One region of the Lysinibacillus sp. GJ-1 genome, then DNA from elsewhere that is predicted to be linked to it. Evidence: riboswitches for the same ligand, from Rfam matches in the RefSeq annotation. Region 1 holds a riboswitch; each other region holds the start of a gene.

Region 1 (3,160 bases):
TTTCTCTAGTTGCTCTTCAATCAAGTGCTTAGCCATCTATACTTACTCCTTTTTTCTGTTCATCCAATTGTCCGATAAATTTCATTAATTCAAGCGTCATATCATAGCGTAAAAACGGTGTAATTAAATAAATACCATTAAAATATTCTGCCGCTACTTCTACTAACTCTTTGGCAATTGCAATCCCTTCTAATGTTGAACGTTCTTTATCTTCACCACACGCCTTCATACGTGATAGTGCATCGTCTGATAATTTAATCCCTGGTACTTCATGATGTAAAAACTCGGCGCTCTTATAGCTCGTTACTGGCATAATCCCAATATAAATTGGGGCGTCTAAATGCTTTGTTGCTTCATAAATTTCCACAATTTTTTCTTTTGTATAAACAGGTTGAGAAATAAAATAATCCGCACCATGTTCAATCTTTTTCTCTAAGCGTGTTACTGCACGATCTAATACACGAACATTGGGGTTAAATGCTGCCGCAACAGAAAAATTTGCTTTCTTACGAAGTGGCTTACCGGAAAATGATATCCCCTCATTCAACTGTTTAATTAATTGAATAAGCTCCATGGATGAAACATCATAAACACTTGTGGCACCTGGGAAGTCTCCTACCTTTGTTGGATCTCCAGTAACCGCTAAAATATCATGAATGCCAAGTGCATTTAAGCCCATTAAATGGGACTGTAGACCAATTAAGTTACGGTCACGGCACGTAATATGCGTCAACGGTCGTACACCATGTGTCTCCTTTAATAACGCACCCATAGCGACATTACTAATGCGGGGAGACGCAAGCGAATTATCAGCCATCATCACGACATCTGCACCTGCTTCATATAATTTTTTTGCCCCTTGAATAAAACCGTCAATTTCTAGATGTCTCGGAGTGTCTAACTCTACGATAACCGAACGTTCGCGCTTCACCTTTTCATGTAGCGGTTCATATGTCGCAGGTTCCGCTTCCCGCACAATCTCTACTTTTTCAGGTTTCGTATACTTTGCTTCAACCGGCGTTAACTCTTCTAAATATTTCTTCGCAGCTGCTATATGCTTAGGTGTCGTACCACAACATCCACCGATTAAACGAACACCTTGGTCACGCAATGCAACTGCCGCTCGGCCAAAATAATCAGCTTCTGACTCATAAACGACACGCCCATCCTCTAAATCTAGTAGTGACGCATTTGGATATGCTGACATAAATGCTTTATCAGGAAGCTCCACACCTTCAAATGCTTGAATTGTATGATGGGGACCTAAACGACAATTGACGCCTACTACATCTGCACCAAGAGCTTGTAACTCATGTAATGCTTGATTTAACGTCATTCCATTTTGCAACACACCCGGCTCATGCATGGATACTTGTGCAATAATTGGTAGCTCTGTTTTGCCGCGTAACATATTTAACGTTGCACTTAACTCTTCAAAATCATAATACGTTTCAAGTAAAAGACCATCAGGATTGCCTGCAAGTAACACATTTGCTTGTTCTTCAACAGTCAATAATATTTCCTCTAATGTAGCATCACTTTTACGGATGCCACGGATGCCCCCAATTGTCCCTAAAACAAATTGCCCGCCATCAGCTGCCGCTCGTTTTGCAATCGTGATTGCCGCTTCATTAAATTGTTGCACTCGTGATTCTAAGCCGTAACGTGCTAATTTAATCGCATTTGCACCGTAAGTATTGGTCTGAATGACATCTGCACCAGCGGCTATATATTCTCTATGAATTTTTTCAATTAACTCCGGTCTTTGTACATTCATTTCCTCATGACAGTACTCTAAGCCGTAGCCATATAATACTGTACCAATGGCTCCATCCGCAGTAAGCACATGTGTTTTTAACTTTTCTAGCAATCCCATAAATCGTAGCCCTCTCTTTCCTTGTATCCAAAATATAAAAAGCCTTCTTTTACAAAAAGAAGGCTTTAACGAATCGCAATTGTTGTTCCTTCTCATCTTCGACCAATAAGGTCTTCTGGATTTAGCACCTGACATAAGTTGGTTGCTGAAGCTTCATAGGGCCAGTCCCTCGGCTTCTCTTGATAAGAATATAGTATGAATTTTTCAAATAATTAAAAGAATCATATCGTTTACAGGCGATAGAGTCAAGACTATTTCACTTAACAAAGAAGATTTCTCACGAAAAAAATATTATTTTAGCTTTAACTTCACCGTGATACTAGTTTTTCCGCAAGCGCTTCGCCTATTTTTTTACCATTTTGAATACAAGCACCAATACCTACGCCGAAATATGAGCAACCTGCTATCGATAAGTTGGGATACCGTTCTGCAAGCTCCACTGTTAAGCCTTTCAACGCCTCATGATGTGCCAAATCGTATTTTGGCATTTGATCGATCCACTTGGCTACATTTACAACCATTGGTTTTTCATCAATGCCTAAACTTTTCTTTACATCTTCTAATGCTACAGCTGTCAATTCTTCATCTGTCATCATACGTAATGTTTCATACGCAGGGTTAATGCTCTTATAAAAGAGGCGCACGAGCAATTTGCTATTAGCAGATGTATGTTTCCATTTTCGGCTTGTCCATGTTGCGGCATTGCATTGTACATTCGAGTTATGTGACACAATAAAGCCTGTCCCATCTGCCGGTAGCACTGCGTCTGGTACATCAAAGCCTAGGTAAATGGTGATGGCAGAGGCTGTAGTAAATTCTTTAAAATAGCGATCCAATGATGGGTCCTGTAATAAGCTTTGTACGGCTTCATTTGGCAGTGCTAATACTACGTGCTCAGCCTCAAACATGCTTCCATCTGCTAATGTAATTGTATAATGTTCTTCATGTTTTTTTACATTGGTTGTCGCTACGCCTTTAATAATTTCTACATTTGTTAACGTTTCTTCAAGACGATGGATAAGTGATGATAAGCCCTGTTTAAACGAAATAAACTTTTTGTTGGAAGCTTTTACAAATTGTTCGCGATTTGCCTCAAAACCTTTAATAATACTACCGTACTCATTTTTATAGTCGATTATGTACGGTAAGGTAGATGCTATCGACAGTTGATGGAGGTCACCCGAATATACCCCAGCTAATACTGGTGCAATTTGATTTTGTACAAGTTCTTCCCCTAAGTAATATGTTAAAAACTCACCGATTGAGCTGTCCTTAGTAAAGCCT
Region 2 (3,160 bases), 430 kb from region 1:
CTTATCTCCAGTTGTTGAACCTGCTTCATCTTTGTTACCAGCACCACAAGCTGCTAAAGCTAGTACAAGTACTGATAAAAATAATCCTGCTAATAACTTCTTCATTTGTCTACACTCCCTTTATTTTGTTCAAACAATAATATGTTAGCGGTAAATAACCGGTATAACCTTTTTAACGTTTGTCTGTTTTCGAAGTAATCATATCGCCAATCCATTGGATAATAAATACGACTACTAAGATCAAAATAGTTGCCATTAATGTCACATCTTGGCGATTACGTTGGAAGCCATCTAAAAAGGCTAAGTTTCCTAGACCGCCAGCACCAATAATACCAGCCATTGCTGTATAGCCAACAAGGGCAACAGCCGTTACCGTAATCCCAGAAATAAGTGCTGGTAATGATTCTGGAATTAGTACTTTCCATATAATCGTGGACGTTTTAGCACCCATTGAGCGCGCTGCTTCTATAACGCCCTTATCAATTTCTCGTAGTGCAATTAATACCATTCGTGCATAGAATGGTGCTGCACCGATAATAAGTGCTGGTAAAGCTGCATCTGCTCCACGGATTGTTCCAAGTAAAAACTTTGTAAACGGTATTAGTAAAATAATTAACACGATAAATGGTATCGAACGGAATATATTGACGATTGACCCCGTTAAAAAGTTTACGATTTTATTTGCCCATAGTTGGTTCGGGCTCGTTAAAAAGAGGATAATACCAATGGCTAAACCAAGTATGAACGTGATGACCGTTGAGATAGTGGTCATATAAAGTGTTTCATATGTGGCAGACCACATTTTTTCCCAGTCGACATTCGGAAAGAGATTAGTTAGCATCTGCAATCACCTCCGTTTGTACTTCAACTGTATTCAAATAATTTAATGCAGCTGCTACATTTGTCTCTGAGCCATCAATTTGCACAACAAGTGTGCCGTATGCGCCGTTTTTAGTTTGTGAGATGTTACCATGAACAATACTAATTTCTACATCAAACTGCTTCACTAAATGCGATATTACGGGCTGCTCTGTTTTTTCTCCTACAAAGACGAGCTTGACCAATTGCCCTGTAGGATAATTCGCTCTAAGCTGTGCAACAGTCTCCTGCGTTTCCTTCGTATCAGTAATTTGTGAGACGAATTTTTTTGTAATTGCCGCTTGAGGTGCTTGGAACACTTGCAATACTTCACCGCGCTCTACAATTTCTCCAGCTTCCATCACCGCCACACGATGACAAATTTTGCGAATAACATGCATTTCATGCGTAATTAACACAATGGTTAAGCCTAATCGTTCATTAATATCAACTAGTAAATCGAGAATTGCATCTGTAGTTTCTGGATCAAGTGCAGATGTAGCTTCGTCACATAACAAAACTTCTGGATTATTGGCAAGGGCTCGCGCTATACCAACCCGTTGCTTTTGACCACCTGATAGCTGTGAAGGATACGCTTTATCGCGACCTTCTAAGCCAACGAGTGCAATTAGTTCTTTCACGCGTGCTTCTCGCTCACGCTTAGAAACGCCTGCTATTTCTAGTGGAAAAGCAATGTTTTCTGCCACTGTTCGGGACCAAAGTAAGTTAAAATGTTGGAAAATCATACTTACCTTTTGTCTAGCATCACGGAGCTTTTGCCCCTTAATAGATGAAAATTCTTGATTATTGACCTTCACTGTACCTGTAGTAGGTTTTTCTAAACCGTTTAATAAACGAATCATCGTACTTTTACCAGCACCACTGTAGCCGATAATGCCAAAAATTTCACCTTTGTTAATCGAAAGATTTACATCTTTGACAGCAGTCAATTCGCCATTTGCGGTTTTGTATTTCTTCGTAATATTTTGAAGCTGTATCATAGCGAATACTCCTTTTCTCATATAGAAAACCCCTTCTCTCAAGACAAGTAGAAGGGGTCACGTACTTTTATACGCTAAACCGTTCTCTCATCTTTCAAAGATAAATCTTTGGGTGATTTGGCACCTTTTCACAAATGTGATGGTTGCCGGGCTTCATAGGGCACGTCCCTCCGCCGCTCTTTATAAGAGTTCGATATATTTAATAGTTTTTTAATATATTTGTTACTTTACCACGCTAGCAAAGTTCAGTCAATTGGTTTTTTTAACAATTCGTATAAAAATGGTACGGATTGAAAGGCATAAATCTTTTCAATAACCTCTCCTCCATCGCTAACAAGTAAACAAGGTACACTTTCAATTTGAAAATCAAAAGCTATTTGTTCTAAAAAATTGATATTTGCCTTGCCTATTTTTACCTCTGGCAGTAACTGTTCAATGATATTCATCATTTTAGATGCAACGGCACAAGTTCCGCACATCGGTGTATATAAATAAAAGGCAGTTTTGTCTCCAGACTGTACAGCCGTTTCCCACTGCTCTTTTGACCATTCTTCCATGATTTCACGCAACCTTACAAAATATATTCATTATGGATTGAAAAATGAGCACGCAATAAAATCGTCGCTAGCACTTTCCTCGGTGTTGTTTCTACTTCTTTATATGTTGGCATTGTCCGTAAATGCTCGTCCTCTGGATAATGTCTATCCATTAATGCACGTAGTTTATCGCCTGATGTATCCGCATCAAAAAATGTATAGAGCTCACAGCCCTCATATGGGTCGAGTAATTCTTCTAATTGATGCACACCAATTGTACCATTTGTACAAAGGATTGTAACATCTTCACTAAGAATAGGTTCAATTTGAAGCTTATCCGAACGGCCTTCCACGATTAAACATTTGCCTTCGAACATCACGCCACCCCCATTTAGACAGTTATCTACTACAGCATAACATTTGAATAACCGAATTTCATACTATTGCATCTCAACTTTTGAGCGTTTCCATTAATTCATGGCACTAGCAATTCCTAAGATTGCGCCGAAAAATTGTAGCATTATATAATAAAAAACGCCGGTAAATTTGCCGACGTTTTTCTATTACAGGCTTGTTTATTCTGCAATCAATTTTTCGTATTGCTCAGCTGTCATAAGGTTTTCAATCTCTGATGCATCAGCAGGCTCTACAACGATCATCCATGCTTTTTCATATGGTGATTCATTTACGAATTCTGGGCTATCTTCTAAGTCTGCATTTACTTCAACTACAGTACCTGAAATTGGTGCGTAAAGTTCAGAAACA
Region 3 (3,160 bases), 2.0 Mb from region 1:
CACTGGCTCAACGGATTTCTATAGGCAATTTCTTTCAACGTGTTGAAATTGTTATGGCTGTCATGTGGATTATCTCCATCTATATTCGAACTTTTCTCTATTTTTATGCTTCTGTAATAGGTATAGCACAAATCCTAAATATTAAAGATCCACGACCATTGATTTTGCCATTAGGAATGTGCATGATTGCGTTGTCTCAAATTGTTCATCCGAATATTGTGCATTCTAATAATTATAATCAAAAAATTTGGCCTCTGTATTCAGGCTTATTCACTGTCTTGTTAGCCCTCTTATTACTTGTCATTGCAAAAATGCGAAAGATAAAAAGCAAAACAGCCGGTGATTGTTCAAATCAACAAACTGACCAAAGTACATTGAACTCAAGTGAAACAACATAAAAAATCCAATTTCTCAGTATTTCGATTGAGAAATTGGATTTTTTAAATCTTCACAAAAGCAAATGGAAAGCGACAAATTAGATATGGTATTCAATTTCATCAACAAAATCCCATTCATACGGCGTTTCTTGATAAACATAGTAGTTTAGCCAATTGGAGAATAATAAATGGGTATGTGCTCGCCATGTATTAATAGGTTCTTTAGCTGGATCATCATTCGGGAAATAGTTAACAGGCACTGCAATGTCGATTCCTTTTGCCACATCGCGACTATATTCATCGGCTAGTGTTGTCGCATCGTATTCTAAGTGCCCAGTAATCATAATATTTTTATTATCTTTTGATTGGACAATAAAAACGCCTGCATCTTCTGAATACGATAGTAAACGTAATTCCGGATGATTGCGTACTTCTTCGATTGAAACAGAAGTATACCGAGAATGTGGTGCTGTAAATAAATCACTAAATCCTCTTACTAAATCGACCGTTAAATCCGTAATCACATGTGAATATACACCCGAACACTTTTCTGGTAATTCAAATTTTCCGATGCCATAGTGATGATATAAGGCAGCCTGTGCACCCCAACAGATATGCAAGACAGATGTGACATTCTTAGCAGACCAATCCATTATCTCTGAGATTTCTTCCCAATAATTCACTTCTTCAAATGCCATTTTTTCCACTGGTGCACCCGTAATAATCATCCCGTCAAAGCGACGATGGCGTATCTCATTAAATGTTGAATAAAAGAGTTGTAAATGCGATTTACTAACATTTTTAGACTCGTGTGTTGCCGTATTTAAAAATGTTATATTGACTTGTAATGGCGTATTTCCAAGCAATCGAAGTAATTGTAATTCTGTTTTCTCTTTTTCCGGCATTAAATTAAATATTAAAATATTTAACGGACGAATTTGTTGTGTTTTGGCACGATCTTCTTCCATGACGAATATTTTTTCCTCACGTAAATGTTCTCCAGCTGGTAAGTTTTTCGGAATATTAATTGGCATATTGTTGTCCCCTTTTCTTTCATTTTTTTCTCTCTATGTAAATTAAAAAATCCCCCTCATTCCATAAGAGCAAGAATGAGAAGGATAATTATCACGTTCACTCTTATCTCTCAAAGGAAAAATCCTTTGGTGGAATTAGCACCTTTCTAACAATGTTAGAGGTTGCTGAAGCGTCATAGGGCCAAATCCCTCAGCTTCTCTTGATAAGATTATTCAATTAAAAAGAATTGTATCATGAACAATTAAGAATTTCAATAATACATAGAATATTTTGTATTTAAACGAATGGAAGCTTATGAATTGTTAAACACTACTATCAAGTTATATTTTTGACAGCCAGTCCCAATTCTAATAGGCATACACGAAAATTAATGGAACCAATAAATCGTAATGGCAATCATAGAGGTATTATGTTAACATATACCTTTAGTAACAGAGAGGAACGTGAATATTTTGATTAAAATTGAACTCCCAAAACCAGACTTAGTAATTCGTCAACGTGAGCAAGTATTAAAACCAGGGGATGTAGAAATTACGCCTTTCCACGGTTTTATTGATTTCCATAAAATCACTCGCGAAAAAGGTGGCATTTTCTTATTTTATAATGAAAAAAATGAGCTATTATTTGTAGGGAAAGCACGTAAAATTCGCCAACGTATTAAAAAGCATTTTGAAGATAATGTATCACCAATGAAAAAATACCGTGATGAAATTTTCAAAATCGAAGTGTATGAAATTGATGATCCAATGGAACGTGAAATTTACGAAACATATGCGATTAACACATTCCGTGCAAAATATAATCTAGATAAAGTATTTTATTAAGATTCAAGCCGTTAGCATACATGATGCTAACGGTTTTTCTATTCTATAGTGGCAAAAAGAAAAACCCCAAGCGTTGTCACTCGAGGTTTTCATCATTAGATAAATAGTTTTTCATCTTTAAATTTATGAGCTGTTAGCCAACTGACGATAACAAAGATAATCAATGAAGCTACTATCGGGATGGTCACCGTATGCATACCAAAAATCGTCGGATAAAAGCGATCAATCATAATATATAACGTCATGCCCGTAATCATGGACGCAATCGCCCCGTATTTATTGGCTTTTTTCCAATACAACCCTAGCACAACTGACCAAATAAAGACAGCCTCTAAGCCACCAAATGCAAATAAATTGAGCCAAACAAGTAAATCTGGCGGATTTAACGCAAATACAACGACTGCTAAACCAATCACCGTTGTTACCACGAAGCTAGCACGCTTGATTTCTCGATCATTGGCAGTGGGCTTGATATAGTTCAAATAAATATCCTTTACCACTGTTGAACTAACTAGCATCAGCAACGCATTCACGGTAGACATCGTCGCTGCCATTGGTGCTGCTAACACAATGCCCGCTAAAAACGGCGGCAACACTTTTAACGTAAGCAACGGCATTACCTTATCACCAATTTCAATGCCAGGAATTACTGGACGGGCTAATACACCAATCAAGTGCATCCCGAACATAATTGTCCCAATAGCAATTGTGCCAATAATAATCGCTAAATGCATGCTTTTGGAATCTTTATAGCTCATGGCGCGGACTGCTATTTGAGGAAGCCCTACCACACCAATGCCGATTAAAATCCAAAATGTTGAGACGTACAATGGTGTCAGTTCCCCTTCAGCACCAAATGGTGACACTAGGTTTGGATTTTCCGCAACAAGGGACGTCATAATTTGATTGATGCCACCACCGGCA
Region 4 (3,160 bases), 840 kb from region 1:
CGTCAGATCGTCTTGGCACAATTGGCATTCCACTAGACTTAGATAAAGTAAAAGGTATTGTTATTTCAGATATTTTAGATGCGCCATCAACAATTGTTCCAGCTGATGAAGAAACAGATATTATGGCAAATCATTTGCTGAACTTCCTGCGCGAAGAGATTAAAGTAGGTCGTTTAACAACAAGTTTACGCCCGTTACAATCAGGTGTAGGCTCAGTAGCAAATGCTGTATTACTAGGTTTCAAAGATTCCGAGTTTGAGAATTTAGAAGTTTATTCAGAAGTACTGCAAGATGCTGTTTTTGAATTAATGGATGCTGGAAAAGTAAGCTTTGCATCTGCTACTTCTATTACCCTATCGGAAGAGGTAGGAAACCGTGTTTATGGAAATTTTGAAAAATATGCTGATAAATTAGTATTACGTCCACAGGAAATTTCTAATCATCCGGAAATTATCCGTCGACTCGGTTTAATTTCTGTAAATACAGCGCTTGAGCTAGATATTTATGGTAATGTAAATTCAACTCATGTTTCTGGCACACGAATGATGAATGGGATTGGTGGTTCTGGTGATTTTGCTCGTAATGCACGGTTAGGTATTTTTGTGACGAAATCGTATGCAAAAGGCGGTAAAATTTCTAGTATCGTACCAATGGTTTCGCATGCAGACCATACAGAACATGATGTAGATATTATTGTCACAGAACAAGGTGTTGCAGACTTGCGTGGTTTAGCGCCGAAAGAGCGTGTAGGTCGTATTATTGAAAACTGTGCGCATCCAGATTATAAGGAACAATTATGGGCGTACTTTAACGAAGCGAACGAGGCAACAGGCGGCCACCATACACCACATATTTTAGAAAAAGCGCTTTCTTGGCATGTCAATTTAGCTAAGAACGGTACAATGCAAGATCCATCATTTGCAAAATAATGATATAAAAAAGCCTTGAGAGTTTGTTTGTTGTCTCTCAAGGCTTTAATTTGTTTAAGTTTATTTTTTAAAGGCAGATGTTACTTTAGGCTCTGTCCCTTGGATAAGCCGTTTAATATTTTCAATATGCAACATAAGCGCGATACCAAAAAGAACAATTGCAATCATTGTTGGTCCAATACCAGGTATCCATAAGTAAGTTGCTGTACAAAAAACAATATAAAATACAAGCACACCAATGATTAAATAATTTGTTGTTAAAGATAAAATGACAAATAACATAAGTGCAAATAATGCAATTTTCCAATCAATAGCGAGCAATATGCCTATGATTGATGCAGTTCCTTTACCGCCTTTGAAGCCCATATGGAACGGGAAGTTATGACCTAGTATTACACTAGCAGCTATAGCATAGGTTAATAACCACATTTGTACTTCAGTAAATTGTGAAGCATTGGAGGTAAAGTAGTAAAGTGCGCATAGTACGGCAGCAACGCCTTTACCTATATCAATAAGTGCTACTAATATGCCGTATTTCCATCCAAGAGAAAGCGTTGCGTTTGAGGCACCCGCATTGCCATGACCAGTCTTTTTTAAATCTACTCCAGATAGAAACTGTGCCACTTTAGAGCCATGAATACAGCCGATTAGATAACCAATAATAATAAAAATAATCATGGCTTTTACCATAAAAATACTCCTTTCAAACTACATTTTTATATAGTGTATGTGTTCTTATTACGTAAAGGAGCAGACAGAAGTTTCAGAAAAAAATAAATTTTACTGTTGACAGAAAAAAAGTCTATGTTTATACTGTGTAACAACGATGGAAATTGAATCACATACTCTTATCAAGAGCGGCGGAGGTATAGGCCCTATGATGCCCGGCAACCAGTGAGTGACGAACTTGCTAAGGTGCTAATTCCTACAGATTCTTACTTGGATCTGGCAGATAAGGGAGGAAAACTTGCAACCGCAACCCTCTTCTTAACTGAAGGGGGTTTTTGTTTTCTCACATAAATCCTCCTCATCTCCGGTACCATCGTAAAAACCCATTTAGGAGGAAGAAAACATGTCGAATTTTAAACCAGAAACTTTACTATTACACGGTGGCCAAGAGCCAGACCCAGTGACAGGCTCTCGAACTGTACCGGTGTACCGTTCTACAGCTTTCGTATTTAAAGACACTGCTCATGCGCAACGTCTTTTCGCATTAGAAGAAGCGGGCAATATTTATACACGTATTACAAACCCAACTGTAGATGTTTTTGAAAAACGCGTCGCTTTATTGGAGGGCGGTACAGCAGCAGTAGCACTTTCATCAGGTGCAGCAGCTATCGCATTTTCAATTTTAAATCTTGCAGGAGCAGGGGATGAAATCGTAGCAGCAAGTTCTTTATACGGAGGAACATATAACTTATTAGCAAATACACTACCAAACTACGGTATTAAAACAATTTTCGTAGATGAAACAAATCCTGAAAATTTCCGATCTGCCATTAATGAAAAGACAAAAGCAGTGTTCGCTGAAATTTACGGAAACCCAAGCTTAAAAGTGCTAGATGTAGAGGCAGTAGCTACAATTGCACATGACAACGGTTTACCTTTAATTATTGATAGCACTTTTGCTTCACCATATGGCTCAACACCAATCGACTTCGGTGCAGATATCGTCGTTCACTCAGCGACAAAATGGATTGGCGGTCACGGTACAACTTTAGGTGGTGTAGTTGTGGATGCGGGGAAATTTGATTGGACTCAAGGTAGATTCCCAGGATTTACAGAACCTGATGCATCTTATCATGGATTACGATACGGTATTGATACGGCAGCGGCTGCATTTGCCACAAAACTGCGCGTGCAATTACTACGTGATTTTGGACCAACATTAAGTGCAGATGCTGCATTTAACTTATTACAAGGTTTAGAAACGCTTCATTTGCGTATTCCTAAACATAATGAAAATGCATTAGCAGTTGCAGAATATTTACGTAACCACCCATCTGTGGAGTATGTAAACTATAATGGATTAGAAGATTTTGCTACACATGATTTAGCGAAGAAATATTTGAAAAATGGCTTCGGTTCAGTGCTTACATTTGGCATTAAAGGTGGACGAGAAGCAGGCCGTCAATTAATAGACAGCGTAAAATTATTTTCACACGTAGCAAATGTAGGCGATGCAAAATCACTAATTATTCACCCAGCGTCTACAACTCATCAACAGTTAT

The links. Region 1 has a riboswitch for S-adenosylmethionine ahead of LO754_RS20890 (bifunctional homocysteine S-methyltransferase/methylenetetrahydrofolate reductase). Riboswitches for the same ligand answer to the same signal wherever they lie in the genome.
Region 2: it holds a riboswitch for S-adenosylmethionine, as region 1 does, so the genes downstream of both, LO754_RS18730 (methionine ABC transporter ATP-binding protein) here and LO754_RS20890 (bifunctional homocysteine S-methyltransferase/methylenetetrahydrofolate reductase) in region 1, are expected to answer to the same signal.
Region 3: it holds a riboswitch for S-adenosylmethionine, as region 1 does, so the genes downstream of both, metA (homoserine O-acetyltransferase MetA) here and LO754_RS20890 (bifunctional homocysteine S-methyltransferase/methylenetetrahydrofolate reductase) in region 1, are expected to answer to the same signal.
Region 4: it holds a riboswitch for S-adenosylmethionine, as region 1 does, so the genes downstream of both, LO754_RS01650 (O-acetylhomoserine aminocarboxypropyltransferase/cysteine synthase family protein) here and LO754_RS20890 (bifunctional homocysteine S-methyltransferase/methylenetetrahydrofolate reductase) in region 1, are expected to answer to the same signal.

Annotation. Positions count from the first base shown of each region.
Region 1 covers NZ_CP088912.1:4,197,783-4,200,942, forward strand. The annotation lists gene metH (methionine synthase) at 1-36, opposite strand, end outside; gene LO754_RS20890 (bifunctional homocysteine S-methyltransferase/methylenetetrahydrofolate reductase) at 29-1,876, opposite strand; SAM riboswitch class I at 1,966-2,065, opposite strand; gene hemG (protoporphyrinogen oxidase) at 2,185-3,160, opposite strand, start outside.
Region 2 covers NZ_CP088912.1:3,771,026-3,774,185, forward strand. The annotation lists gene LO754_RS18720 (MetQ/NlpA family ABC transporter substrate-binding protein) at 1-105, opposite strand, end outside; gene LO754_RS18725 (methionine ABC transporter permease) at 173-841, opposite strand; gene LO754_RS18730 (methionine ABC transporter ATP-binding protein) at 831-1,859, opposite strand; SAM riboswitch class I at 1,944-2,048, opposite strand; gene LO754_RS18735 (thioredoxin family protein) at 2,105-2,416, opposite strand; gene LO754_RS18740 (hypothetical protein) at 2,431-2,772, opposite strand; gene gcvH (glycine cleavage system protein GcvH) at 2,971-3,160, opposite strand, start outside.
Region 3 covers NZ_CP088912.1:2,173,228-2,176,387, reverse strand. The annotation lists gene LO754_RS10365 (GerAB/ArcD/ProY family transporter) at 1-398, shown strand, start outside; gene metA (homoserine O-acetyltransferase MetA) at 476-1,411, opposite strand; SAM riboswitch class I at 1,512-1,621, opposite strand; gene LO754_RS10355 (nucleotide excision repair endonuclease) at 1,865-2,236, shown strand; gene panF (sodium/pantothenate symporter) at 2,332-3,160, opposite strand, start outside.
Region 4 covers NZ_CP088912.1:345,879-349,038, forward strand. The annotation lists gene scpC (succinyl-CoA:acetate CoA-transferase ScpC) at 1-929, shown strand, start outside; gene LO754_RS01645 (glycerol-3-phosphate acyltransferase) at 990-1,619, opposite strand; SAM riboswitch class I at 1,775-1,888, shown strand; gene LO754_RS01650 (O-acetylhomoserine aminocarboxypropyltransferase/cysteine synthase family protein) at 2,002-3,160, shown strand, end outside.